DNA from 2 places in the Aliiglaciecola sp. SL4 genome. Region 2 is predicted to be linked to the other one. Evidence: predicted binding sites of a transcription regulator. Region 2 holds the regulator's gene; the other holds the start of a gene.

Region 1 (15,066 bases), on a different contig from region 2:
TGTCACCGTAAGTTTCTATATCTCGAATTCGAGCTCGTTTGGCCCCGACTATATCTTTAGTAAACCAATGGCCGCGCAACTCATGTTGTTTAAGGTCATAATAATTCAGGCCATTACTCGTGCCGATCCACAAACCATCATCATTGAACTGGGCGAAAGACTTCACACTGTTGCTACTTAACTGGATCTCATCGTCTTTATTTTGACGAACGTTTTCGAATTTCGTGCTTTGTGTTGACCAATACAATACACCGTCAAACGCGGAACCCAACCACAGGTTACCTTTACTATCTACATCAATTGCGGTTACATCGTCTGATGTTATGTAAAGCCGACTATCGGAGGGATTTAAATAGTCTTGAAGCTGTTCCGAAGAAGGATCGTAACTAAATAGACCTTCTTGCGAGCCTATGTATAAACTGCCATAGCTCGTTTCATATATATCTAAAATTGGAATACTCAACGCATGATCAACCAGATCAAATTGATTATTCTGATTCAGGGTGATGCAAAACAGGCCTATCTTACTGCCAATCCAAATAACGTTATCGCTGGCTAAAAACAATTCGCTGATGGGTTCCTGGTTTTGCTGCCCTAGTAGTTCAATTTGACGTTCTTTGCCGCTTTCTAAATCAACCTCAAATAACCCATCACCTCGGCCAATTAACAGTTTATCCCCTAAGAAGAGGGTAGCGTTGATTTTAAACTCAACCACTTGTTTGTGTTTAGGCAGTTGATATAACAGTGAAGCTTTGCCCAAATCAGGGCTAACGATATAAACACTTCGCTCCGTGCTTACAATAATTTGGTTATTTGGCAATTGACTGATACTTGTGACGCTATCCGACCAAGTACTGCCGCCGACGGCGAAATGTTCAATAAGGGTCGTTTCTCCGGTTTTGGTCTCAATCTTAAAAAGACCTGAACGACGTGTGCCTAGCCAAATGTTTTGATTGTTGTCTTCAAAAATAATTTCAATGGAAATATCGGCCAGTTGCATTTCATTGCCATCAAAATGCTGCACACGATAACCATCAAATCGATTCAGACCAGCCCGAGTTGCTACCCATAAAAATCCGCTGGAATCGATAAGTAAGTCATTAATTGTATCTTGTGACAATCCTTGCACAGTAGATAACTGCACAAACTTGGGTTCGCTAATTAGCGGCGCTGCAGAAACATGAAATCCCCACAGAATTGAAAAACAAGCAATAGAAATAGCGCTACAAAACCGATAGATATAACTCAATCCATAAAAAACAACGCTATTTTTGAAATTTTCAAGCAAAGTTGGTAACACTCCGAGGTTATACTCGTTCTAGCCAAGCATGTTGAATAAATAAACTAAATGTGCAAAATTTAATTATTACTCAATATAGCTCGCTTACCAACTCTTTTATATATTACTCTTAAATCGGCGAACAATGTATTTAACCAAACCCTAGGCAAAATCACTAATATCAACGTGTGCCAAATATTTTATCTCCAGCATCACCTAGCCCTGGCAATATATAACCTCGGTGATCTAGCTTGTCATCAATAGCCGCCACATAAATATCAACATCAGGATGTTTTTTAACGACCTCAGCAATTCCCTCTGGCGCGGCGACTAAAAAAAGGCCAAGTATTTTTTTACATTGTTTCTGCTTTAACAGGTCAATGGTGGCAATTAACGTTCCACCAGTTGCCAACATAGGATCAACAATCAGTGCAGTACGTAAATCAACATCTTTAACTACTTTGTCGAAATAAGCCACAGGCTCGAGGGTTTCTTCGTTGCGATAGAGCCCAACGACACTTATTTTAGCGTTTGGAATTAATTGCAACACACCATCCAACATGCCTAATCCAGCCCGTAAAATGGGTACCACCGTAATCTTCTTACCCTTGATTTTTGCCACTTCAATTGGCTCTCCCGTCCAACCAGGAATAGTCACTTGTTCGGTTTGTAAATCTCGTGTCGCTTCATAGGTCAGCAGATTACCAACTTCGCTAGCCAGTTCACGGAAATCTTTACTGCTAATACCATTAGCTCGCATCAAGCCTATTTTATGTAAAATCAATGGGTGTTTAATTTCATGGACGGCCATAATTGATCCTTTAATCTAGTTCAACTGTTTGCACATAATGTATGAGTTCGGGATAGAACGCCAAAAAATCTTGCTCTATCTGCGCATGATATGAATTCATGAATCGATATCCATCCTGTGCGAATTTAATTCGCATATTCAAACGCTTTTCAATTTGTTGATAAGCCCCTAAGCAGCTTTTCCGGTCTTCATAGTTTTGCAACCACTGATGTTTTAGCAAGCCAGCTCGCACGGATGCAAAATGTTGACTAATATTAGGTGGTTGTTGTTTCAATTGCTGGTAAAACTCAGACAATACTAGGGGTTGAGTTTGCGTTGTAAAATTTTGCCAGTGTGTGGACAGCAAATGATCAAAATAAATATCGATAATAACGCCAGAAATGCGCCGCAAATCTGGGGAAAACTGTTCTCTCAATGATTTAACAACAGGATGGTTATCAGTGTATGAATCAATTTTTCGATGTAAACGCACGCCGTTCTGTAACGAAATGGGAAGGTGTTCTAAATTACTCCCTTTTACAAAGTCTCCCAAAAAATTACCCAACAAGCTCGTTTGGGAAACATGAGCAAGGTGGATATGGGCTAAATAATTCAAAAACGTTACCTTTTGAGCTAAAACTAAAAAAAGATGCAGTAAACTTCGCTGATAAGACCAGTATTTTGCTGCTAATTGGACACTATTCTCTATAATTAATCTAAACAACCTCTGATTGGTTGATTTTTATTCGGTTCTCATTTGACTTTTATCAGATTTACGTTAAGAGTATCGCAACGATGAAATTTAAAAGAAGATAGCGACAAATTCGTGAAATTTTTATTATTAAACGGTCCTAACCTTAATATGTTGGGAAAACGTGAACCAACGATATATGGGTCAAAGACGTTACAAGATATTGTAGATGAATTAACAATTCTAGCAAATCAAGAAAGCATTGAGCTGCTTCATTTTCAATCTAATGCTGAACATGAGCTGATAGAAAGAATTCATAATGCCATGGGGAATATTGATTTTATCATTATTAATCCCGGTGCATTTACCCATACAAGCGTTGCTATTAGAGATGCATTATTAAGTGTTAGCATTCCATTTATTGAAGTGCACCTGTCGAACGTGCACGCCCGTGAAGAATTTAGAAAACACTCCTATTTATCAGATATTGCCAAAGGGGTAATTTGTGGATTAGGGGATTACGGTTACGAAGCGGCAATTATTGCTGCCAAACGCCACTGCCAAATTAATTTAATGAGTAACTAAAGAGAGCTTAAATGGATATTCGTAAAATAAAGAAATTGATAGAACTAGTTGAAGAGTCTGGTATTTCGGAACTTGAAATTACCGAAGGGGAAGAGTCAGTCCGTATTCACAGAGCAAGCGCAAGTTCACAAGCTCCTGTGCAATATGCGCCAGCTCCGGCACCCGCTCCGGTAGTTGCTGCTCCAGCTGCTGCGGCGGCCCCAGCAGCAAGCCCAGAAATATCGGGACATGTTGTAAAATCACCTATGGTTGGTACTTTTTATCGTTCAGCGTCTCCTACTTCGCCTGCATTTGTTGAAGTTGGTCAGAAAGTAAATGTTGGTGATACATTGTGTATTGTTGAAGCAATGAAAATGATGAACCAAATAGAAGCCGATAAGGCAGGTGTGATAAAACAAATTTTGGTAGAGAACCAAGAACCTGTTGAATTTGATCAACCAATGTTCGTAATCGAATAAGCGAGCGAATTATCATGCTTGATAAAGTCTTAATTGCGAACCGGGGTGAAATAGCACTTCGAATTCTGCGTGCATGTAAAGAGATGGGGATCAAAACCGTCGCTGTACATTCTACCGCAGATAAGGATCTGAAACACGTTTTGCTTGCAGATGAATCTATCTGTATAGGTAAAGCTTCAGCCACAGAAAGCTATTTAAATATCCCCCGAATCATTGCCGCAGCTGAAGTCTCTAATTCAGTTGCTATCCACCCTGGATACGGTTTTTTAGCTGAAAATGCAGAATTTGCAGAAGCAGTTGAAAAAAGTGGGTTTATTTTCATTGGTCCAAAAGCAGAAACCATCACTTTAATGGGTGACAAAGTGTCGGCCATTAAATCTATGAAAGAAGCGGGTGTGCCTTGTGTACCTGGTTCTGATGGTCCCCTGAACGACGACCCAGAACGCAATAAAAATATTGCAAAGCGAATTGGTTATCCGATTATCGTTAAAGCTGCTGGCGGTGGCGGTGGTAGAGGCATGCGCGTTGTGCGTAAAGAGTCAGAGCTAATCGAAGCTATTTCTATGACTCAGGCTGAAGCTGGTGCTGCTTTTGGTAATGCGACTGTATACATGGAAAAATTCTTGGAAAATCCTCGTCACGTTGAGATTCAAGTTTTATCCGACGGTCAAGGTAATGCAGTTCATTTAGGCGAGCGCGATTGTTCTATGCAACGCCGCCACCAGAAAGTAGTTGAAGAAGCCCCTGCACCTGGCATTAATTCTGAAACTCGTGAGCGTATCGGTGAACGCTGCCGTAAAGCCTGTATCGAAATAGGCTATCGCGGTGCAGGAACCTTTGAGTTTTTGTATGAAAACGGTGACTTTTACTTCATTGAGATGAATACCCGTATTCAGGTTGAGCATCCAGTAACAGAAATGATTACCGGTGTAGATTTGATCAAAGAGCAGCTTCGTATTGCCGCTGGTCAACCTCTATCAATCGAACAAAAAGATGTGCAAGTTCGTGGTCATGCCATTGAGTGTCGAATTAACGCAGAAGATCCCGCTACCTTTATGCCTAGTCCTGGAAAAATCGATATGTTCCATTCGCCAGGTGGTTTTGGTATCCGTTGGGAATCTCACATCTATGCAGGGTACAGCGTCCCGCCGCACTACGACTCTATGATTGGTAAGTTAATAGCCTATGGAGAAAACCGTGATGTGGCTATAGCTAGAATGCGTCATGCGTTGGATGAACTTGTTGTAGATGGCATTAAAACCAACATATCTTTGCAACAAAGCATCATGGCAGATGAAAACTTCTTTAATGGTGGAACAAACATCCACTATCTAGAGAAAAAACTGAAGCTCTGATAGCTGTAAATACTCATCGGAGGCTACCTAGTCAAAATTAGGTAGGCTCCGACTCTTATCTCTCACCCGATTCAAGCATTTTATCCAATCCGTTTTATCTTCTCCCTGCGACTTCCTAAGTGCTTTTATATATTTACGCTTTTAAGCTTGAGCTTGTGACATTTACTGTAGTAAATTTCCATACTATTCCTATTCAAATGGTATTTTTGTGTCCCTCACATCGCGTCTTTTAACCTTAGCTACCCTCTTTCTTAGCTTCCCCTCTCTTGCTCAAGTAGATACATCTATGGACAACGATTACATCAAAAAACCACGTTGGGAAGCGGGTATCGTCGGCGCAGGATTTAGCACGCCTGAATACCCAGGAGCAGCAGACAATCATCACAATGGTTTCGTTTTACCTTTTTTCATCTACCGTGGAGATGTTATCAGAGTAGGCGATAACAGTGTGATACGAGCAGTGGCCGTAGAAAAGAGCTGGATAGAAGTAGACCTATCCCTTGATGCAGCATTTAGCGCAGACTCTAACGAAGATTCGGTACGAGCAGGCATGCCAGACCTCGATTTTGTGTTTGAGGTAGGTCCGCAGGTTCGTCTCAAATTGTTTGAAAGTGGTAACAAAGCTATAGGAATTCAGCAAATACAATTTAAATTGCAAAGCCGAGGTGTATTTTCCACCGACTTTTCTTCTATTACCCATCGTGGGTATGTATTAAACCCTGAATTAACCTATCAATACGTAGGTGCGTTCCAACCTGAAGATAGATTCCGGTTCAGTGTTTCACCTGTTTGGGCCACAGAAAAATTACATGACTATTTTTATCAAGTGGATACCCAATTCGCCACTCAACTAAGGCCTGAATACGATGCAAAAGCGGGCTATCTTGGCCTTACCTTATCTACCGGTTATATGGTTAACGTTACTCCAACTGTACGCATGTTCATGACTGCATCTTATCGATTCCAAAATAACGCGGCCAATAGCGACAGCCCCTTGCTGGTGGAAAACAACAATTACGCTTTTGGCGCAGGAATAGTTTGGCAAATTAGAAAAAGCAACGAATACCAAAATTAAGCACCTATACCTGCTTGCACTCACTGCTTTTTAGGGCTGTATTATAAAACTTTGATTTACATCAATCTTTTGAATCTTTTTGGTTGAGCCAGATCAATATCAGAATAATTCAATTGGGTAAGCTTTTTCCATCAAATTTAAACACATTATATCGATGGAGAAACACATGAAAAAATTAGCAGCTTACCTAGCGGTAGCAGTCGCTCTTAGCGCCACTCAAGCACAGGCATATACAACTGGCGATATGATCCTACGTGCAGGTGTCACCACCGTTGCCCCAGACGAATCAAGCGGTAATGTTTTTATTGGCGGAGCAGATGTTGGTGTGGGAGTAAATGTCGATAACAACTCTCAATTGGGATTAAACTTTGCGTATTTCTTGTCACCTAATTGGGCAATTGAAGTATTGGCAGCAACCCCTTTTGAACATGATATTGGTTTAAACACCGTTGGAGCCTTAGGTTCTACAAAACATTTACCACCAACTATTTCAGCTAATTATCACTTTTTAGACGCCGATAGTGCGTTTCAACCCTATGTTGGTTTAGGTATTAACTACACTATTTTCTTCAGTGAAGAATTCACTGCGGCTAATCAAGAAGCAGGCTTTGATGATTTAGAGTTAGATGACTCTGTTGGTTTATCTGCGCAAATTGGTTTTGATTATATGTTGGATGACAATTGGTTTGTTAATGCTTCTGCACGTTACATTGATATCAGCACTGAAGCGACATTTACTAATGATGGTTCAGCTGGAACTGTTGATGTAGATATCGACCCATTTGTTTATTCACTCACCGTTGGTTATAAATTCTAAACGGACTAAAATGTTATAAAAAAATGGGCACTTCGGTGCCCATTTTTATTGGCGCATAAAAACAACCTTGCTAAAAGAGCTGCGTTAAGATTACTTTAAGGTAAACTTCTTATAATGGTAGAGACGATCACAATACAAATTGTCATTCAATTAAACTATTGCCAATATGCTAAGCCATTGCTGCAAACGAAAAAGAACCCACTATTATGCGTATTTTATTAGTCGAGGACGATCTCGCTTTATCTGAAGCCTTAAGCAAATCATTGCGCAAGCAGGGTTATGCGGTTAATTGTGTTTTTAACGGCAAAGATGCCATAGCGGCTTTGGCCTCAGATGACTGCAATTTAATGATCCTTGACCTTGGGTTGCCCGATATGGACGGATTAACCTTACTCGATAAAATCCGCAAACAGAAAAACAACATACCAACATTAATATTAACCGCACGGGACTCAACCTCCGATAAAATACAAGGTTTAGATAAAGGCGCGGATGATTATTTACCTAAACCATTTGAAATGTCAGAGTTGCTGGCCCGCTTACGGGTAATGGAAAGGCGCTTAGGTACTTCTCAACAATCCCTAGTATCCTGCGGTCCCGTGAGTCTCGATATTACTCATCATTTAGTGATCATAAATGATCAGCCGGTAGAAACTTCCCGTCGAGAGTTCACCCTGCTGAAGTCATTAATGGAAAACCTTGGGCGTATTCAATCTAAACAACAATTGGAATCCAAGCTTTACGAATGGGGCGATGAAGTGGCAAGCAATACAATTGAAGTTCATATTCACAATTTACGTAAAAAATTACCTAACGAATTTATTAAAACGGTTCGTGGTGTAGGCTATAGCATTAATCAGCGAGCTTACCCTGGATAAATGGATTCAATTCGTAAATACCTGACCTTTCTGCTTATCAGTGCTATTGCGCTGATTAGTTTTATTGCGGCACTACAAGGGTATCGTTCAGGAATGCAGATGTCGTCGGTACTATTCGATGCTGAATTGAAAACTCTCGCCCAAAGCATGACTAACTTACCCAAGCAAATTAGCGAGACTATTGCCGCTTCAAATGAAGATTTAGCCATTCAAAGTTGGTCTGATGAAGATTTGGTTTTACGCACCAGCAATGTGCCTTTAACTGCCATTGCCCCCTTTGAAGTAGGGTATTCTGACCAGAACTTTAATGCGCAACGGTGGCGGGTTTATGCCAGCTTCAATCAACGAACCTCTGTTTGGGTTTTTGTCGCTCAACCACTAAAAACAAGATTTGAACTAACCGAAGAAATGATGATTTCGGCGATGACGCCATTTTTTCTCGCCATCCCCGTTTTAGCCTTAGCCATATTCCTACTAGTTACCTACGGTTTAGCGCCCCTTAGGGAACTTACCAGTCAATTGTCTATGCGCCGAGAAAATGATTTTTCTGCCATTGCTTTGTCACGAACCCCTGAGGAGTTGTTACCCACGGTGAGCACACTGAATAGCTTGTTGAACCGTTTAGATTCGGCCTTCGAGCGGGAAAAACAATTCGCAAGCCATGCCGCCCATGAACTAAGAACTCCCCTGAGTGTACTGAAAATAAACTTGCATAATTTACAGCAGAGCCAAGGCTGTGAATACGAGGAGATTCAACAGCTACAACAAGACACAGATAGAATGATCCACGTGGTCAATCAAATTTTGTTACTCAGTCGTACTAACCCTGAAATTATCTCAGCTAACTTTGATATTTGTGACCCCTACAAAATAGCCCAAAAAGTTATTTCCGATAGCTATGTGAATATTGATAGAAAGAATCAAAGCATCGAACTCAATGGTGAGTCCTGTGAATTTAAAGGCAATGAATTTGCCCTATATACCTTGCTACAAAACCTCATTAGCAATGCCAATAAATACACACCAGAGAACAGCGATATACGCATAAACTTGAGCCTTGATGAGGGATGGTTACGCATTCGCGTTGATGATTCTGGCCCAGGAATTCCACAACACGAACAACAAAAATCCACAGTGCGCTTTTATCGAGGTCAAAGTCATCAAAAGAGTAAAATTGAGGGCAGTGGATTGGGTCTATCCATAGTCGAACAAATCGTCGCTATGCACGAAGGCAAACTCACGCTAGGTAAATCAGACTTAGGTGGTTTGAGAGTGTTTGTTGAGCTTAAATCTGCATGAATAATGTGCGCAGAAAAATGCTTGAACACATCATGCAAAAATTCATGATGCTAGTGTTACTTGCCCTGTCATTTAAAGCCTGTGCTATCGATGAAATTACTATCACCATTCGGAATCATTTATTTTATCCGCCGGAAATTGATATTCCCCAACACAAAAAAGTTAAAATCACCTTTATCAATCTGGATGACACCCCTGAAGAAATTGATAGTTTTGACCTCAATAGAGAAAAAGTCGTATTTGCCAAAAGCCAGTCGAGTATCTATGTAGGCCCTTTAGATGCCGGAAGGTATCGCTACTTTGGCGAGTATCATCCAAATACAGCTATTGGCTTCGTTAACGTAGTACCCGTTGAGGAGCGTCAAAATGCTAAGTAGTACAGTGGTGCTGTTCCTAAAAGATGCTTTGCCGATATTTTGGGCCATAGCCATTTTAATAGTGTTGATACCCAATTGGCGACACTGGTTACCTCTGGGTATTGGCTGCGGAACTATTGTTTGTTTACTGGTGTTCAACAACATCGGTTTTATTTCCCAATTCACCGATGGTTTGGGGTTTGAGTTTCTTAAAATCCTGTTGCTGATCATCGGTTACCTTATTGCCGGTGCCTTTTTCGTGAATCATCAACTCAGGTACAATTTCACAGCGCGGCTTTTAGCCACTGTGTTTGTCACCTGTATTATTATTCTTAATGCCAGCAACTTACTGCTGTTTTATGTCAGTTTCTGGCGTGTGAATGAGCAGAGTCATTCGCTATTTTTAGGGTTAATTTTAGGGGTTGGTATCTGTACCAGCATTGCAACATTGCTGGTATTGCTATTAAAACCGCTACAAAAAGTGAAGGTAGCGCGCTATCTGTTTTTAGTCTTTGTTGTGGGTCAGTTTTCCCACATTGCCTACCTGCTGCAACAAACAGATTTAGTCACTTCACAACAAATTTGGAGTAGCAAACAATTCATTTCAGATGAAAATGAAATAGGTCAGTTTCTTGCCACATTAATAGGTTACGAGTCATCTCCCACAGGATTATATATTTTGATCTACTTAGTCGCGTTAATACTGCCTGTTTTGCTAAGGCGCTTCAGCAACTCAACTAAAAAAGTAAATAAGGAGCCAAACCTATGAGGTTTTTCAGCTTTTTAAGTTTACTCGCCAACTTAGTGCTTTGCCCGCTAACCTTCGCCGATGAAGGCTCAGTAGATAAAGTCTACCACCCCTATGTTTTGCCCAATGAGCGGGAAGTGGAATGGCGATTTGCTTCTCGCCAAAATGATGATGGTAATCTGCTGACCCAACGTTTCGCTTTTGGAAAAGCAGTTTCAGAGCATTTGATGTTAGAATTTTATTTAGTCGGCGCTAGAGATGAAAACGATGATTTTGGTTTAGCATCCTATGAAATCGAGGCTCGCTGGATGCTCACAGAACAAGGGCAATATTGGGCTGATTGGGGCGCGTTGTTTGAAGTTGAAAAAGCCCATAGCAAAGATCTTTGGGAAGCCACGTCTGGCCTCTTGATTGAAAAAGAGTTTGGACAAACCAGTTTAACCACTAACTTTTTACTGACTTATACCTGGGGCAACGATAGAGACATTGACACTGAAAGCGAGGTTATTCCTCAATTCAGACTAAAATACAGATATCGTTGGCACCCATGGTTACAACCTTCAGTGGAAATCTACACGGGAGAAAAGTTCGTTGGAATTGGTCCAGCATTTATGGGGATTCAACGTTACCAAGGCCAAAAACAATTAAAATGGGAATTAGGTTTTATCTCTGGCTTGAATGGCGACAATAAAGATCATACTTTACGCTTCGTTCTTGAGTACGAATTTTAATACTCATACCGTAAACCAGCCACTCAGGAAAAAAACACACCGCATTCCTTTAGCTTAAGATTCCCTTAAGGTTGATAACTTACTCTGTAAGCATTGTTGTTTAGAGTAAGTATTTTATGCGTATTTTACTGTTAACCTTACTGTTATTAGTGCACTTACCATCCAGTGCTATACCTGCGCCTGACTTTCGATTGCAAGACATTCAGTTAAGTGATTACAAAGGTAAGGTAGTATATTTAGATTTCTGGGCCTCCTGGTGTAAACCCTGCCGCAAGTCCTTTCCTTGGATGAATGAAATTAGCAATAAATACGCCTCTGAGGGATTGGTGGTGTTGGCTGTAAATTTGGATACAGATGCCAAACTAGCCCAAAAATTCTTACGCAAATACCCTGCGCAATTCAATATTGCCTACGATCCCCAAGGCAGTTTAGCCAGCCAATACAAAATTCCAGGTATGCCGACCAGTTATTTGATCAACAAACAAGGTGAACTTGTGGTCGCTCACAAAGGATTTCATTTAGATAAATCCACATCTTATGAACAAGAAATCGTCGCGCTACTAAAACAATAGGAGAGCCGAGAAAATGAAACGAAAAACCATAGTTATGATTACCGTTATGGCCGTGATGCAACTTGCAGGCTGTGCAAATTTAGGTGTGCAACCCTGGGAGCGTGATTTACTCGCTAAGGATGAAATGGCCCTTGATTCTGAAGGGGTAGACATTGGCCTAGATGATCACATTTATTTTAGTAAGGAAGCCACCAGTGGTGGACGTTCATTTGCAGGCGGAGGTTGTGGATGCAACTAAAACAAACTAAAAACGTCAGTGCTATTCTTGCCGCAGCTTCATGCGCATTGTTAGGCACATCTGTTCAAGCTGAAGACAACAGCGAAGAATGGAAGTTTGATACTGCTATTTTGTACTACGGTGAAACAGATCGAGTACAACTAGTTGAAGGAGTATTTAATGCCAACAAAGACTTCGGAGATGAGCATTATTTTAATGGCAAACTGGTCATCGATACGCTTACCGGTGCTTCTGCCTCAGGCGCTGTTGCCCAATCTGGTGTGCAAACATTTACTCGTCCTTCAGGTAACGAAACCTATACCGTTGAAGCAGGCGAAACACCCCTAGATGATACATTTCACGATACCCGTGTACAAGCCAGTGGACAATGGACACAGCCTATCGGTGAAAATTACCGAATTAGCGGTGGTTTACAAGCTTCCAAAGAATACGACTATTTATCCATTGTGGGTAATGGCTCACTGGATATGGATTTTAATCAGAGAAATACCACCCTATCGGCGGGCGTTTCCTATGCATTTGATAGTATAGATCCCGTGGGAGGTCGCCCCGTAGATCTTTCTAGCATGGTAGTTGATAACGGGCAGTTCGACAGTTCAGAAGCTTATCAACAAGCCTTTGATGCCACTCGTCTACAAGGCAGTGAACAAAAAGATACGGTAGATTTACTGTTGGGTGTCACCCAAGTGATTAATCGTCGTATGTTAATGCAGTTTAACTATAGTTTGTCCATGTCGGATGGTTATCACAATGACCCCTACAAAGTGCTTAGTATTGTGGATCAGCAAGGTTTAACCCAAGATGTGGTCTATGAATCTCGTCCCACAGAACGAACCAAACACAGCATGTATTGGCAAACCAAGTATGCCCTTGATCAAGGTGTAGTCGATTTTTCCTATCGTTTTGCTACGGATGATTGGGATATAGACTCCCATACAATTGACTCTCGTTTTCGATATAACCTATCGGAGACCAGCTACATACAACCACACATTCGATACTATCAGCAAAATGAAGCGGAGTTTTACAATCCATTTTTGTCTCAAGGAACCCCACTTCCTGAGCATGCCAGTGCTGACTACCGGTTAGGAAAAATGACAGCAATTACCCTAGGGCTAAAATACGGTATGCAATTGGAAAACGGTAACGAGTTAGCATTTCGTTTGGAATATTATCAGCAAACCCCAGACAATGCCGGATTCGAGCAACCTGGGACATTAGCAGATGAAGATTTATATCCTTCTTTAAAAGCGGTGATAGCACAGGTAAGCTACAGTTTTTAGCCCCTTGTTAGAGTATAACAAGATATGCAAAGTTCTGAATTGCCTTTGTCCATAGAAAAGCGTAGCGACCATATTTGTGGTCGCTTTTCTGCGATGGCCAGCCCCTGTGAGATTTTAGTGGATAGTGGGGATAGCGAACTCGCAAAAGAACTGACACAAGTCGCCTACCTAGAATGCAAACGCATCGAAAACAAATACAGCCGTTATCAGCACAACAATTTGATGTTCGAGATAAATCAGAGCAACAATCAAGCTGTCACTATTGATGCAGAAACCGCAAAACTGCTGACTTTCGCTGATACCTGTTATCAAATTAGTGATGGATTATTTGATATCACCTCTGGGGTATTAAGAAAAGTTTGGAAATTTGATGGTTCTGACAAGATCCCAACACACCCACAGATAACCGCATTGCTGCCATTTATTGGTTGGCAACAGGTATCATTTACCAGCAACTCAATCACCTTGCCCACAGGTTTTGAATTGGACTTTGGCGGTATTGGTAAGGAATATGCGGTTGATTGTGTTGCTAAAGCTTGTCAGCAATTAGCACCGAATGTATCGGTTTTAGTTAACTTCGGTGGTGATATACAAGTAACACAAGCCCGCAAAAACCACCCATATTGGCAAGTGGGTATTGAAGACCCAAGTAATCTTTCTAAGGGCTTAGCCATGGTAAATATTGCCACCGGTGGACTTGCTACAAGCGGTGATGCAAACCGCTATCTATTAAAAGACGGTGTGCGCTATGGCCATGTTTTAAACCCTAAAACTGGCTACCCCATACAACAGGCACCACGTTCGGTGACAGTTGCAGCCCAGCAATGCATTCAAAGTGGTTTACTGGCAACCTTGGCATTATTGCAAGGTAAAGACGCCGAGCTATTCCTTAAACAACAAGACTGTAAACACTGGTGTTTTTGGTAGTCGCCTTTTTAGCCCAACCTATTTACTCCTTTACCATTTAATGGAACTCTAAAATACTGCTTTGTGAAGCAGAAAGGAAAAGCCTAGAGAATAATTCAATCGGCTTTATAAAATATGGACAGCATAGAATATGGGCAGCCATCATGGCTATATTGATAAAACTTAGGCAAGTGAATGAATTGCCTTTTGATTTCAGGCCCTAGTAAAGTAAAGTGATGCAATATAACTACATAGCCTTTACGATTAAATTAGCCGATTGAGTTATGTCCCGAATTACAAACGCTTTTAATAGGATACAAGAATGACAATAGGTGCAATTTTACCTTTGAGTGTTAAGGGTAGTTATGATGTAGATGACTTAGGTAGAACTGAAATCTTGTTTAAAACCCTAGATGCATTCTGCGAACCCGGTTTATTCTCTAAGTTTTTGATTGTGACGCCCCCTGACGAAGTACAAATAGTCACTGAAAAAGTACAGCGTTGGGCTCAGTTTAATCCGGTAGTAATGTCGGAAGAAGATTTGGTTCCAGAATTGAGCCAACATAAACACATGCGCGGCTGGCGTAAACAACAAATTGTAAAAATAGCCGCACACAGCCAATTTACAGATGAGTTTTATATTACCTTTGATGCTGACGTGATCTGTTTAAAACCTTTGTCCATAGAAAAGCTAATTGACCAAGGTAAAGCCCTGTTGCAATACGAACCCCGCAGTTTTCACCCTAAATGGTGGAAGTCATCTGCCCGTTTATTAAAAATGTCGGCAAATGTGGGAGACACATCAAAAGGAATGCATGTCACCCCAGCAATATTGTCCACTAAGTTGGCTAAACAGTTAACGGAGGAATTGAGCACTCTTTGGAAAAAAGATTGGGTAAAAGCCGTCTGTTCGTTACATAACCCTAAAGATCCAAAAAATTGGCGGGTTTCACGATTCTTGATGCTTAAATGGACGGAATATTCACTTTATTATTTATGCGCCAT
Region 2 (15,066 bases):
CCAACGCGGCTTCCCTAACCTGACTGACCATGACTGGTTATACGGTGGCACACCAGAGAAGATAGTTGAAACCTTAACCCTTGGCCGTCAAGCTAACATGGCAGCATGGTTACCCTCATTTGGCGAAAAAGGTGTTGAAGAAGTTGTTGCTTATGCACTTAGCTTAAGTGGCCGTCAAGTTGACCCTGATTTAAAAGAAGCTGGTAAAGCACGCTTTGCAGTATGTTCTGCTTGTCACGGTCCTGACGGTAAAGGAAATCAAGCTCTTGGTGCTCCAAACTTAACGGATAATATTTGGCTATATGGTGGAAGCACCGATGTGGTTACAGAAACCGTTAATTATGGTCGTGCTGGTGTGATGCCTTCTTTCAAAAATACTTTGGGAGAAAAGAAAATACACCTTGTAGCGACCTATGTTTATAGTTTATCTAAAAACAAATAAACACTAAGTTCGTTCCTAATAAAGCCTCGTTTATCGAGGCTTTATTTTCTTAAATAAGAAGTAAATATTAATGAATCGCTCAGATAAAACACCTTGGTATAAACAATTTTGGCCTTGGTTTTTAATCACCATACCTGTTGTATCTATTTGCCTAAGTGTCACTATGTTAAACCTCGCCTTGAACACTGAAGATAGTTTAGTAATAGACGATTATTACAAAGAAGGTAAAGGCATTAATTTAGAGTTAACCAAGATACAAGAAGCAAAAGCTCAGGGAATCTCTACTGTCTTAACCATCACTGATAATCGGGTACAACTCGAGTTCTTGTCTGGTAAACCAAATTCAGGAGAAGCGTTAAAACTTCATTTTTACCACGCGACTCTGCAAGATAAAGATTTTTCATTATTACTCACGCAAGATGCTAATGGAATTTACAAAGCGACTGCTGAGGAACCAATAAAAGGTAAATGGAAACTCACTCTTTCGCCTTTAGATGAGCAATGGAAAATAATGCAGGATAAAGGTTTACCCCAGAAAGCCCCTTTCAACTTTAACCCTTAATGGAAAATAATAATCCAAATAGCTGTTACCATTGTGGCCTTCCTATCCCCAAAGGAGAGGTTTTCTGGGCAGATATTTTAGGTAAACCTCGCAAAATGTGTTGCCCAGGTTGCCAAGCTGTTGCTGAAGCAATTGTTGAAAATGGATTAGAAGATTATTACCGCTTCAGAACAGAGTTTGCCGATAAAGGCGACGAACAGTTAACAGAAACCCTTGATAGATTGAAGGCATACGATCACGAGGAAATTCAACAAGAATTTGTGGTTGATGACGGTAGTCAAAAGCAAATACAATTAACCATTGAAGGCATAAGTTGCGCTGCTTGTGGTTGGTTAATTGAAAGACAACTTTTAAAAACCCCTGGTATTAAACGCATCGCGGTGAATGTTTCTGCGCGAAGAGCAACGATAAATTGGATCGATTCGCAATTAAAGCTAAGTGAAATCATTTCACAACTTGAGTCAGTAGGCTATCACGCCCTTCCCTTTCAAGCGGACGAACACGAAGCTTCTTACCAAAAAGAAACCAAAAGCTATTTAAAACGTATTGGATTAGCAGGCCTTATGAGTATGCAGGTCATGATGTTAGCCATCGGACTGTATTTTGGTATTTTTGGCTCAATAGAAGATACAACCAAAGAATTTCTCCACTGGGTGAGTTTTCTATTAACCACGCCTGTGGTGCTATATTCTGGCTTTACTTTTTATAAAAGTGCATTTAGTTCATTACGAATGAAATCTGTAAATATGGACTTTTCCGTTTCAATAGCCATTATCGGTACTTTTGTGGCTAGTGCTTGGGCAACAATTACCCATACCGGCGAAATTTATTTTGAATCAGTTTGTATGTTCATCTTTTTATTACTAATCAGCCGCTTTTTAGAACACCGTTCACGACACCAAGCCAGTCTCATATCTGCCAATATGTTTAAATACATTCCACTGACGGCCATTCAGATAGATAGTGATAACAAGCAAAACTCGGTGTTAGCAAAACACCTTAAACCAGGACAAAAAATACTAGTCCGCCCTGGTGAAACGTTTCCAGTCGATGGGGTGATAACATCTGGCGATGGAAACGTAGATGAGTCCATGTTGACGGGTGAGTCTGAGAAAATCAAAAAGAATATTGGTGACCATGTGTATGGCGGCACCATTAGTCTGTCAGGCTCATTTGAAATAGAAGTTGAAAATGAACTTAAATTATCCTTAGTAAATAAAATACTACGTTTGCAAGAATTAGCCCTTGCCGATAAACCCAAGGCTGCAGTGTATGCTGATGTAGCCTCAAAATATTTTATTGTAATTGTTCTAGGAATTACTCTGATTAGTTATTTCGGTTGGTTAGCTTATCAACCAGATCGGGCATTTTGGGTGGCCATATCGATTTTAGTCGCCACCTGCCCTTGTGCATTAAGCTTAGCAACCCCCACGGCATTAACTAGCGCCATAGCAAAGTTAAACCAATATGGTTTATTGGTAAAAAGAGCAAATATAATTGACGTCATGCCTGATGTCGATACGGTAATTTTTGATAAAACAGGTACCCTCACTAATGGTCACTTTAGTGTAAGTGAAGTTGAGCTATTTAATCATTCAGACGAAAATTTTGTATTCAACTTAGCGGCTGGCATCGAGCAGTATTCTAAACATCCAATCTCCCAAGCGTTTCAATCCAAAACGCCTCTAGAGGTTAATCACGTAGACACCATTGCTGGCAAAGGCTTGCAAGGTACCTATCAATCACAAATTGTAAAGATTGGTAATTTAAGCATTTTAGATGATAAATTAAATTTGCCAGTAAACCCTGATGACTCTCGCGTGTATTTGCAATTAGGCAAACAATTAATCGCCGCATTCACGGTAAAAGATGTAGTCAAAAAAGACGCTAAACAGCTCGTCAATGACCTGAGTAGCAAACAATTAGTGATGTTAAGTGGTGACGCCGAAACAAGTGCTACCTCGGTTGCCAACGCCTTGGGAATTCCCAATGTGTATTTTAGGCAAACTCCTCAACAAAAACTCAATTACATCCAAAGTTTACAAGCTGATGGACATAAAGTGTTGATGATTGGAGATGGTATTAATGACGCGCCTGTATTAGCGGCTGCCGATGTATCTATTGCAGTAGGTGACGCGAGTGACATGGCGAAACGTTCAGCCGATATCATTTTATTAAATTCGAAATTAAGTAATGTAAAATTTGCTGTTAGTATGGCAATCAAGGTACGCCATAAGATTAAACAGAATATGGTCTGGGCTATAGGTTACAACGCACTTATTCTTCCTCTTGCAGTGGCTGGATACTTAAGCCCATGGATGGCCGTTATCGGTATGTCTTTAAGTTCAATCATTGTAGTAGCAAATTCAATTCGTCTGCTCCGTTAATAGGAAACTAAATTGAGTATTATTTATGTATTAATCCCCATCGCTATACTGCTCGTTTTGTTAGCTATCGGGATCTTTTTTTGGGCAGTTAAGTCAAATCAATTTGAAGATTTAGAACGTCAAGGTTACAACATTTTATTCGATGATGACGTAGACAAAAAAGCACCACAAAAAACCCCTAAAACTGATAAAGAATGAACGATATCAGCTGGTTCTCAGCGATTTTAATTGGTCTTGCAGGTAGTGTACATTGTGCAGGGATGTGCGGCGGTATTGTTACCTCATTTACCTTTGCCTTGCCAAAAAATCAGTCACAATGGCCATTTTTAATCGCTTATAATACAGGACGTATTTTATCCTACAGTGTTGCTGGCGCTATCGCCGGACTTTTAGGGCAAGTTGTCACAACCCAATCTTTCATCAACCCACAAGTACTCACCCTGTTTGGTGGGGTATTTATGGTATTACTGGGGCTTTATGTGGGTCAATGGTCTAAATTGCTCACCAAGGTCGAAAAAGTTGGTGCTATTTTTTGGCGTAAAATCAGTCCGTTGTCAAAACGTTTTATTCCCTTTAAACACCCTATGTATGCCGTACCCTATGGTGTGATTTGGGGTTGGCTGCCCTGCGGATTAGTATATTCAACATTAACCTGGAGTGTTTCCACTGGCAGCGCCGTACAAGGTGCGTTGACCATGTTTTGTTTTGGTTTAGGCACACTGCCTATTATGTTAGCAATGGGAGCTAGCGCCACTCAAATCAGAAGTTGGTTAACACAATCCTTAGTAAAACGTAGCGTCGCAGTTTTATTATGTTTATTTGGCTTGATTTTATGTTACCAAGGGATTCATAATTGGTAACGAATGAATTAAGTGGAATTATCTAATGTCTGATTCGAACAAGTTCAGTATTCGCTGCCAAAATTGCAGTTTTAACCACCTTTGCATCCCCGTAGCCCTGAACCAAACAGAAATGGAAAGTTTGGATGAGATAATCGAGCGTAAACGTCCTTTGCATAAAAATGATCAGCTCACTATTCCAGGGCAGAAATTCACCTCCTTATTTGCGGTAAGAACAGGTTCATTTAAATCCTATATTACCTCCCCTGATGGAGAACAACAGATAACCGGGTTTCATTTTCCTGGTGATATTGTTGGTTTCGACGGACTCTTTTCAGACAGTTACCAAAGTTACAACCAAGCCATGGAAACCTCTATGGTGTGTGAGTTACCCTATGACAAGCTTGATACTATGAGCGAGCAACTTCCGTCTTTACGTAAAGAAGTGCTTAAGATCATGAGCACGGAAATAAACCAAGACCATAGTATGATGATGCTATTGAATAAACGTACCGCAGAGGAACGTCTTGCACATTTTTTGGTTAATTTATCTGACCGCTTTCACTCTCGTGGTTTTTCGGAAACAGAGTTCAACTTAACCATGACGCGCAACGAAATAGGTAACCATTTAGGTCTTACCGTAGAAACCGTGAGCCGTTTATTAACCCGTTTTCAAAAAGAAAATATCATAAAAGTAGATGGCAAATTTATCCAGCTCCTCGATTTATCCACCCTTAGAACTAAACTCGGTGAACATGTTTTGCAGAATAAAGCCTGCGGATAAGCCTTTCCTGTTAAGTTGATTTAGGTCAAAACAAATAGTCGGTTAACTGGCAAAATAGCTAAATTACCCATACACTTAAGTTGTAAGTGTAAACCTTTCAAGGGAGTTAACTAATGTCCATATTTAACAAAATACTAGCCGTTGTAGACCCGACCACTGATGATCAGAAAGCGTTTAAACGTGCTCTCTTACTGGCACAAAAAACGGGGGCAAGTGTTACTGCCTTTCTTTCCATTTACGATTTCTCGTATGAAATGACCACTATGTTAACCGTAGATGAACGAGAAACAATGCGCCAAGCTGTGGTGGATGATAAAACTGATTGGCTAGCCAATATCGTTGAGCCCTTGTCAGCTAACTCTTCAACCTCTGTAGATATCAAAGTAGTTTGGCATAATCGTCCTTATGAAAGTGTCTTATTTGAGGTGATTGACCACAGTTATGACTTAATTGTAAAAGGCACTCACGAGCACGACACCTTGAAATCGGTTATTTTCACCCCTACCGATTGGCATATATTAAGAAAATCACCCGTGCCTGTATTGCTTGTCAAAGAACATGACTGGCCAAGCAATGGCAACATTTTAGCGGCTGTAGATGTGGGTAGCGAAGATGATGAGCACCATAGTTTAAATAGAACCATTACGAAAACTGCAGGGATGATGGCTGATTTATTAGAAGGCAAAGTCAACCTTGTTAACTCTTACCCTGGGACACCGGTGAATATTGCCATAGAAATTCCAGAGTTTGATCCCGTTGGTTATACGGAATCAGTCAAGCAGCATCATGCTAAATGTATGCTTGAACATGCACAACAATTCAATATACCTCAAGAAAACCAGCATCTAAGTGAAGGTTTACCTGAAGATGTGATCCCATCAGTTGCTAAAACCATAGATGCAGAGTTAGTAGTGATTGGAACTGTAGGTCGAACAGGGATTACCGCAGCTCTTATTGGTAATACCGCTGAACACACGATCGACTCTCTCAATTGTGATGTTTTAGCCATAAAACCTGAAGGTTTTGAGTGTCCACTCAAGCACTAGTAATACATTAGCAATATCAGAGCAGAACTTTACCTAAAACATTTGAAATTAGAGTGTTTATGTCCTTTATGAGGACAGGTATAATCTGCGCTGATTGCAATGTTTTCTAGGAATATAATGAGTAAGATCGAGTCTCTGTCTGAGAGTAAAAAATACAGTTTCAATAAACTTCAAAAGCGCTTAAGACGAAATGTAGGTAAAGCAATCGCCGATTTCAACATGATCGAGGATGGCGATAAAGTGATGGTTTGCCTGTCTGGCGGTAAAGACAGTTACACTATGCTCGATATTTTGATGTTTCTAAAAAGAATTGCCCCTATAAAGTTTGAAATTATTGCGGTTAATTTAGATCAAAAACAACCTGGCTTCCCCGCGGATGTACTTCCAAGATACTTAGAAAATTTACAAGTACCTTATGAAATTGTCACCGAAGATACCTATTCCATCGTCAAAGATAAAATTCCAGAGGGCAAAACCACTTGTTCCCTTTGTTCAAGGTTACGTAGAGGAATACTGTATAAAACGGCAATACGTTTGGGGGCGACAAAAATCGCTTTGGGACATCACCGCGATGACATGCTCGAAACCTTATTTCTGAACATGTTTCATGGGGGACGCTTAAAATCTATGCCTCCAAAACTCGTCAGCGATGATGGTAAACAAATGGTTATACGACCATTAGCCTATTGCTCTGAAAAAGAAATAACCCAGTATTCCGAACTACTTGAATTTCCGATTATTCCCTGCAATTTGTGTGGCTCTCAAGAGAACTTGCAACGTAAGGTGATTAAAAACATGCTAACAGATTGGAATCAGCGTTTTCCGGGTAGAATAGAGAGTATGTTTAAAGCGATGCAAAATGTGGTTCCTTCCCATCTTGCTGACAATCAATTTTTCGACTTTAAAACTTTAGAAACACAACAAACACCGTTTGAAAACGGTGATATTGGATTTGATCAAGAAGACTTTTCGTCGCCATCCATTAGTAATGATGACACCGTAAATATTATCAATATAAGTTAAGGATCACTTCAATAGATGAAAATTGGATTAGCGTTAGGAAGCGGAGCCGCTCGAGGCTGGGCGCATATCGGAATTATTCAAGCCTTAGAAGAGCTTGGTATTGAAGTAGATGTAGTGGCAGGTTGTTCAATAGGTGCTTACGTTGGTGCCGCTTATGCGAGTAATAAATTAGAACCTCTTGCACAATGGGCTAGTTCTTTATCTGAGTGGCAAGTACTTGGGCTTATGGGGGTTGGCTTTCGTAAAGGCGGACTTGCCAGTGGTATAAAAGTATTTAAAGCCCTTGAAGAGAATTTTTGTGAACGAGAGTTTGAACAATTATCCAAACCATTAGGTGTAGTAGCCACCGATCTCTATAGTGGTAAAGAGGTTTCTTTTACCCAAGGCCCATTAGCCGAAGCGGTGAGAGCATCCTGTGCAATACCCGCTCTTTTTCCGCCAATTGCTTTTAAAGGAAGATGGTTAGTGGATGGTGCTGTGGTAAATCCTGTACCAGTAAACTTATGCCGTCAACTTGGAGCTGATTTCGTTTTTGCGGTCAATTTAAGTGCCGATTTTAGACCTGAAATTCAAGCTCAATATCAGTTGGAACATGAAAATAATCAGAAGCGAACCAATGATTTTTTCAATAAAAGTCACTCGTTTATGCAACGTATTTTTAGTGGTAGATTTAAAAAAGACAGCGAAATTGATGAAGAGGATCTTGAGTCCTTAGAAGATTTAGAGAATATGTCTTTGCATGAAAATGACGAATTGGAAAATGAAGAAGTTTCCCCTTCGTTAGAAATTGATAAGGAAAAACCAGAAAATATAGAAACAGAGTTCACAACTAGCAAAATGAAATTAACCGACAACACCCCTAGCATGTTAGGCGTAATGTCGAACTCTCTTGATATTCTTCAAGCAAGAGTAACGCGTTCTCGTTTAGCCGGAGATCCACCGGATATCCTCATCGAACCTCAACTAAGAGACTTCGGCATCATGGAGTTCCATCGTGCCGCTGAGCTAATTGAAGAGGGACGCCAGAGTGTGAAACGAGTCGCAGCGCAAATTAAATATCAATTACGTCTGGACTAAGTTTTTAAGTTTACTTTGTTATTGCTGTAATTCTGTACGGGGCCTCAGAAAAGCTCACCTGAGCGCCCTGCTCTAACCAATCCTCACTGACTACAACATGATGTTCATCTACGTATAATGCATCCGGTATCGAGTCTCTATCAATGTTATCGAAATAAAACTGTAACCCGCTAACTGGAGGCATTAGGAATGAAAGAAAACTTCCCATATCGTCGAAAAATATAGCGTACTGTTGATACAAATCTTGTAATTCTTGATGAGTGTATTGGGTTTGCAAATAACTGGGTTTTGTTTCCAATTGCACTGACATGTCACACTGATTACTATTTTCACCCAGTTCAAGTTCTACTACAGCTTTAGCTTGTTTTAAGGCTTTTTCGGTCGGTAATAAAAAACGATATTCTGGGGTAATGGTAACCGGAAGGGTTACTTTTTGAGTGACGATATTCGCACTTTGAATTTGGCACAAGCCACCGTTTCTAACATTTTTAAAACCAAATGCGAATTGTAATGCGGGCGTCTCTTCATTATCGATTTTTTTAAGATGGCTATAAAAGCTAGAATACTCAACAGACAGCGTATCAGCCAAAGCAGAACTACAAAAAGTAACCAAAATAAAAATAAAGCTTAAAAATTTCATGCGGGTAAAAACTTCCTATTAAAACGTATCATTTGTATGAGCTCTTTAATGTACTCGTCACCGCGTTCGGAGTAATTTTTCAAGCCTTTTGCTAACTTTTCAGCGGTAATTTGTTGATTACTGTTACGTAATTTGGCTCGTATGTCGCGCAACTGAGCGTAAGCCTGGTGACGGTTAATATTTCGAAAATATGTACTTACAGCATACTCTAAACTGGTAAATTTAGCCACTTCATGAACCGCCCCTTCATTACGACGTTTAGGAACGAAGCCACAGCCCTCTCGAAAGCACCAAAGACCGAAGAAGTTAAAACCTTGCTTGGCAAATCTTGAGGTCCCCCAAGCCGACTCATTGGCGGCCTGCATAAGCACTAATTCAGCGGGTATCACATCAACTTTACGCAATAAACAACTTACTATTTCTGATAACTCTTGTTTAGGATCAACACGGTATTCCGTGATCAATGAATCTAACCTTGTTTGTTGCAGAGTATTTAAAGGCTGATTTTGTTCAATCACACTTTTAATTTCTTTTAGAAATGTTCGTTTTTCAATAATAACCCTATTGTGATGGCGTATTGCCGGCAGTAAGTAGTTAAAAAATGCTTTTTTCCTAACCACCACTGGAAAAATTTCAGAGAAATTAGGCATTTTCTGTTCAGTATATGGTGCAATATTTTGCTCATCAAAAGGATCTAACTTCTTTGGTGGGAACAGAAAAGGATAACTTAATACTACTGCGCCAAACACCCAGATCACCAATAGATAGAGAATACGTCTGGGTGTTGGGAAGTCGAGGTTACGCATCAAATGTAGTGTCTCCGTCAGACCCATTTTGTTGGCTCTGGTAGTTAAAGTTATTGCTACTGCTGCCATATCCAAAAAGTTCACAATACAGCAAACCATTAATATTATAATAGAAGGGTAAAAATAGTATTAAACCAATCCCAAACGAAAGAATTGAAAGCACTAACAACACTAAAAATACTGCGTATAAAACAGTGAATGGAAATAAGTAACGATTAACCATTTTAATGGAAAGTATCAATGCGGCGATTGGCGTGAGGTTTTTATCCGCGACCAAAAGGACCGCAAAACTGGTTACTATCATTAAATATAAGCCTGGCAAAATAAAAAGCGCCATACCTGCTTTGGTTACAATTAAAATAAATGCGGTCACTAAACAAATAGGAAGTGCTTGGCCTAGTTTGGAAAATAAAAACCTAACAGATGCTAATTCTTTCAAATGAGACTTCGCTCCTTGCAACATTAAAGCGGCAGTCATTGGCGCTAAAAGCAGTTGAATTATTAAGTCCAAGGTCATCAAATGGCCCTGAGTAAACTGCTCCATGGATTGAATTCCATTATATTTAATGTATATAAGCGCAATCACCATGCTTAGTACAAACACAACCAACAGCATTTGTAGAAAGACTAAAATACTACCCATAGTATTTTCGAAGCCCTTGGCTAATATACTTTTCAAATCAAAGTTATATCCGCCATTAAGGTTTTGCTTAATCAGCTCCGAATGGCTTTTTTCATTAGGTTTAAACATCAATAATTCTTTAATTAATTTAAGTGGAAAAAACTAGGTTTACGGCCAGCACTATTAGTATCACTCCCATGAATCGATCAAATATATGACCATTTTTCTGCAACGATGATCGAATTTTCGTTCCACTCATTAGGTAGGATAAAAAACAAAACCAAACACCAGTGGCAAAGGCTAAATAAATACCATAGCTAACTTTAATTAGCATTGGTGTGTGCGGAGATACGGCTACAGCAAATACAGTCAAAAAAAACAAAGTTGCTTTAGGATTCAATCCATTCGTCATTAAACCAATTAGAAATGACTTTTTATCGGATGTAAGTTGCTTTTTTGCTGATTCAGCTTCTAATGATACACTATTTTCAAGAGAAATAGGTTTACTGCGGATCGCCCCCCACCCCAAATATAACAAGTACGCTGCAGCGACATAAGCAAAACCTTGAAATAACCAAGGTTTGGTTTTAATTAAGATGCCGATGCCTAACAATGAATAGGCCACGTGAATTAGAATCCCCACTCCAACGCCTACACTGGTAAACATAGCTGAACGCCTACCACTGCTGATACTTTGTTTTAAAACCACTGCAAAATCGGGACCAGGGCTGGCAACTGCGAAAAAATGTAATGTAGCGATTGCGGCAAATTCTAACCAATAAGGACTAAAATCAGGTAAATTCATTATTTTATTAACGACTCAATATAATTGGGAATCACTTCTGTGGCTGGCCCATAATAACTTTCAGAAAAAGCGCTAAAACCGTTACTGGGTTCTAAATTTAGCTCTACACAATGGGCTCCATGAAAACTGGCCTGCTCAACAAAACCGGCTGCAGGATATACGTTTCCTGAGGTTCCTACAGAAATAAATAGATCTGCACTGCTTAAGGCTTGAGAAATTTCGTCCATATACAACGGCATCTCACCAAACCAAACGATATTTGGACGGACCATATTAGGTTTTTGACAACATTCGCATTGGCTATTTTGATCATAGGAATCTGTTGTCTTGTTCACTTTTTGACTACCTAAACAACGGTAACTGAGCAAGTCACCATGCATATGTAAAAGTCGCTTTGAACCAGCTCGCTCATGTAAATCATCAACATTTTGTGTGATCAAAAGAAAGTTGTCCTGCAAATATTCTTCTAATTTAGCTAACGCTAAATGCCCTTTATTAGGGGCTATTTCTGGGGACTGTAGCTGCGCTCTACGTTGATTATAAAAACGATAAACTAATTCAGGATTACGAGCAAAAGCTTCAGGTGTAGCCACATCTTCTACCCGGTGCTTTTCCCATAAACCATCGTTATCTCTAAAGGTTTTCAAACCCGATTCCGCAGAAATTCCGGCACCAGTTAATACCACCACTTTGCAAGATTTCGAGAAGCTTTCAATCATGATTTGTCGTTAATTCCTTATTTATGAAACGTTTAAACTTTGTAGATGACGCGCTTTTAGTTACACTAGCTCTGGATTTACTCATTATCGTGGAAAATGGTTTGCCAAAATCTAAATTTGTAAAACTGATCTCTCAATCTTACCAGCAGCTGTCTCCCAATGGGCGTAAAATTGCAAATTATCTGCAACAAAATCCCACCGACGTTTTAACGTTATCAGTTGCTGAGATTGCCCAAATCACCCTAACGTCAAAAGCAACCGTTAGCCGATTCTTTCGCCAACTAGGCTATGACAACCTGCAGCAAGTGAAGGAGCAAATGCGTAATGCTCGCAATGCTGGTGTACCTTTAGGCGCAGCCCATAAAAACAATGATTATATTACTCAGGAATTAGACCGAATAAAACAAACTTGGGATAATGTTAAGTCGGAAGATATAAACCAATTAGTTGAGTCAATCACGCAGGCTTCTAGAATTACCTTAATCGGTTTTCGAAATAGTTATCCCGTGGCAATGCATTTTCGACAGCAACTTCTACAAATTCGCGGTAAAGTCAGGTTACTCCCCCTACCCGGTCAAACATTGGGTGAAGAAATAGAGGATATATCCAACGATGAATTGGTGATTATTATTGCCTTTCGTCGACGCCCTAAAATTGTAGAAAAACTAATTGAGCTAATTCCTAAAGAACAACTTGTATTAATGGCCGACCCTTCGGCACAAATATACAAAGAAAAAGTAAACCAATTGTTTATATGTCAACTTGGACAAGAACTACCTTTAGACAGTTATTCTGCTCCTATGAGTGTGATTTCGGTGATCTGTAATCAAATCCTTAATTCTGAAATATACGCTAAACAGAATCGTATCGATGCAATATCAAAATTGTTCAATCAATTAGATGAATTAGAATAAAACTCGCATTTACCGATTTGTTTCTCTTGACTAATTGGTGAAACAGTTGTTTCATAGGGTCATGTTTAATTAAGATTGGTTTCATGAACTTCTCATTTCACTCGCCATTCGTACTACCCGTTAAATTAGATATAAACAAAACAACTAACCACGCGAAATCTCAGCCCTTAAAAGGTTGGACTCTGGCTGTTAAAGATTTGTTTGATATTGACGGGATGGTCACAACTGCTGGAAACCCTGATTGGGCAGCAACACATCCGATTGCAACACAAACATCGGAGACGGTCGCTCGCCTACTTGATGCAGGTGCTGAATTTGTAGGCAAAACCATTACTGATGAATTAGCCTACAGCCTAAATGGTCAAAACATTCATTACCCTGCTTTAATAAACTGTTTGGACAAAGATCGAATCAGTGGTGGCTCTTCAAGCGGAACGGTTGTAGCAGTCGGGCGCAATTTAGCACGGATTGGTCTGGGTACAGATACCGGTGGTTCTATTCGTGTTCCAGCCAGTTATAATAATTTGATCGGATTTAGACCTACCCATGGTTTAATCTCATTAAAAAATGTGGTGCCCCTTGCCCCTTCATTTGATACACCAGGCTGGATCACAAGAACAATTGAAGATGCCCTCGAAGTTGCTAAGTGTTTGATAGCCAATCAACAAACAGAAGACACACCCTTTAATACACCTGTAGCGCTAACAGATCTCATTGAGTCAGCTCAACATAAGGTTGAAATTGAGCAATGGCTAAAAACAACTTTTCCAGTTGGCGTGTCGAAAAGCCATGCAATCAATGCAGAAGATGTTGAAAAAGCAGCCAATGCATTTAGAGTATTACAAGGACGAGAAATCTGGCAAACTCATGGTGAGTGGATAACAAATTCACAACCTACGTTTGCAGATGATATTCGACAACGCTTTGAATGGTGTGAAACCCTGACTAAAGATGACGAATTAGTCGCCATTGAACAGCAGCAAGCATTGAAAAATAAGGTTTCTGCACTTTTAACACAAGACCAATATTTACTTTTACCGACAACTCCTGGTCCAGCGCCAAGAATTGATACCTCCGCATCAGAAATTGCAGAATATAGAAAAAAACTAATGCAATTTACCTGTATTGCCGGTTTAACAGGTTGTCCACAACTACATATGCCGCTATTTAAACAGCATAATACAGCCTATGGTTTATCGATTTTGGGTCCTAAAAATAGCGATTTATCGTTATTACGTTTAGGCCAAAAACTTATGGGAACTGCTTAATGAAACACAAAGTACAAAATATAGAACATACTTCTACCACTACAGGTTTTACTGCTCCCCATTACGCCGCAGCACAAGCCGGTCAGCATATATTAGACACTGGTGGCACTGCCATAGAGGCGATGGTTGCTGCGGCAGCCTCTATCGCTGTGGTTTATCCCCATATGAATGGTTTAGGGGGAGATGGCTTCTGGATTATTAGTGAGCCAGGTAAAGCGCCTGTGGGGATTGATGCTAGCGGTTGCGCTGCTAATCTTGCCACATCAGAATTTTATCAGGATCTATCGGCAATCCCCTCTCGAGGAGGAAAAGCCGCCTTAACCATGGCCGGAGCAGTATCGGGCTGGCAAAAAGCGTTAGAAATTAGCCAACAGTGGCAGGCAAATAAACCGTTAAACGAATTATTATCTACCGCTATTGGTCAAGCCGAATGGGGATTAGAAGTTACCCAAAGTTTAACCGATGCCAGTTTTAAAACTTTCGATGAATTACATGATAGCCCTCCTTTTGATCAGTTTTTGATCAAAGGAAAAGCCCTTAAAAAAGGCAAAATTGTTAAATTGCCGAAGTTGGCAAAAACCTTATCGCAACTCGCTGAGAAAGGCTTAGAGGATTTTTACCGTGGTGAAATCGGTAAAAATTTAGCGGCTGACTTAACGGCAGCGGGTTCACCACTACGTGAAAATGATTTTGCAGACTATCAAGCAAAGATAGTTAAGCCTCTGAGTATCGACATTTCCGCTGGTAAACTATATAACCTTGGTGCGCCCACTCAAGGTGTTGCGTCTTTATTGATCTTGGCATTGTTCGACAAAGTAAAACATTTAGCTTCTGGTGAACATGAATATCCTCATTTATTAGTGGAATGTACCAAACAAGCGTTCTTAATACGTAATCAATTTGTCTCCGATGAAAGTCGATTAGAGCGCCCTTTAGAAGACATGCTTGATGATTCTATCGTCGATGCCCTTGCCGCAAAAATCAGCGCTGATAAAGCGTTAGGTTGGCCTAACGAAGCAAAATTAGGTGATACGGTTTGGATGGGAGCTTGTGATAGCTCAGGCAGAATGGTGAGCTATATTCAGAGTTTATACTGGGAATTTGGTAGCGGTGTAGTCTCAGATTCAACGGG

The links. Region 2 encodes FNR, which switches genes on or off when oxygen is low (the NO sensors DNR and NnrR bind a similar motif). Its sites were predicted from a motif close to TTGATCTAGATCAA; they were not measured.
Region 1: a site for FNR is predicted at 6,317-6,330, ahead of AB6T38_RS07880 (OmpW family protein). Genes of this name have one in related genera too.

What each region holds. Positions count from the first base shown of each region.
Region 1 is NZ_JBGOSE010000004.1:162,140-177,205, reverse strand. Features, by position in the region: gene AB6T38_RS07915 (EAL domain-containing protein) at 1-1,288, opposite strand, end outside; gene upp (uracil phosphoribosyltransferase) at 1,461-2,090, opposite strand; gene AB6T38_RS07905 (ACP phosphodiesterase) at 2,101-2,685, opposite strand; gene aroQ (type II 3-dehydroquinate dehydratase) at 2,896-3,345, shown strand; gene accB (acetyl-CoA carboxylase biotin carboxyl carrier protein) at 3,357-3,803, shown strand; gene accC (acetyl-CoA carboxylase biotin carboxylase subunit) at 3,818-5,158, shown strand; gene AB6T38_RS07885 (MipA/OmpV family protein) at 5,367-6,233, shown strand; gene AB6T38_RS07880 (OmpW family protein) at 6,400-7,050, shown strand; gene AB6T38_RS07875 (response regulator) at 7,257-7,928, shown strand; gene AB6T38_RS07870 (ATP-binding protein) at 7,929-9,227, shown strand; gene AB6T38_RS07865 (cupredoxin domain-containing protein) at 9,245-9,604, shown strand; gene AB6T38_RS07860 (hypothetical protein) at 9,594-10,352, shown strand; gene AB6T38_RS07855 (hypothetical protein) at 10,349-11,062, shown strand; gene AB6T38_RS07850 (TlpA disulfide reductase family protein) at 11,179-11,634, shown strand; gene AB6T38_RS07845 (DUF4266 domain-containing protein) at 11,648-11,872, shown strand; gene AB6T38_RS07840 (DUF3570 domain-containing protein) at 11,863-13,155, shown strand; gene AB6T38_RS07835 (FAD:protein FMN transferase) at 13,249-14,082, shown strand; gene AB6T38_RS07830 (DUF6492 family protein) at 14,384-15,066, shown strand, end outside.
Region 2 is NZ_JBGOSE010000002.1:28,366-43,431, reverse strand. Features, by position in the region: gene ccoP (cytochrome-c oxidase, cbb3-type subunit III) at 1-442, shown strand, start outside; gene AB6T38_RS03905 (FixH family protein) at 513-1,004, shown strand; gene AB6T38_RS03900 (heavy metal translocating P-type ATPase) at 1,004-3,391, shown strand; gene ccoS (cbb3-type cytochrome oxidase assembly protein CcoS) at 3,404-3,589, shown strand; gene AB6T38_RS03890 (sulfite exporter TauE/SafE family protein) at 3,586-4,251, shown strand; gene fnr (fumarate/nitrate reduction transcriptional regulator Fnr) at 4,277-5,014, shown strand; gene uspE (universal stress protein UspE) at 5,128-6,060, shown strand; gene ttcA (tRNA 2-thiocytidine(32) synthetase TtcA) at 6,196-7,083, shown strand; gene AB6T38_RS03870 (patatin-like phospholipase family protein) at 7,099-8,160, shown strand; gene AB6T38_RS03865 (DUF2987 domain-containing protein) at 8,171-8,800, opposite strand; gene AB6T38_RS03860 (glucosaminidase domain-containing protein) at 8,797-9,606, opposite strand; gene AB6T38_RS03855 (hypothetical protein) at 9,599-10,357, opposite strand; gene AB6T38_RS03850 (LysE family translocator) at 10,377-11,033, opposite strand; gene cobB (Sir2 family NAD+-dependent deacetylase) at 11,033-11,752, opposite strand; gene AB6T38_RS03840 (MurR/RpiR family transcriptional regulator) at 11,776-12,666, shown strand; gene AB6T38_RS03835 (amidase) at 12,750-13,934, shown strand; gene AB6T38_RS03830 (gamma-glutamyltransferase family protein) at 13,934-15,066, shown strand, end outside.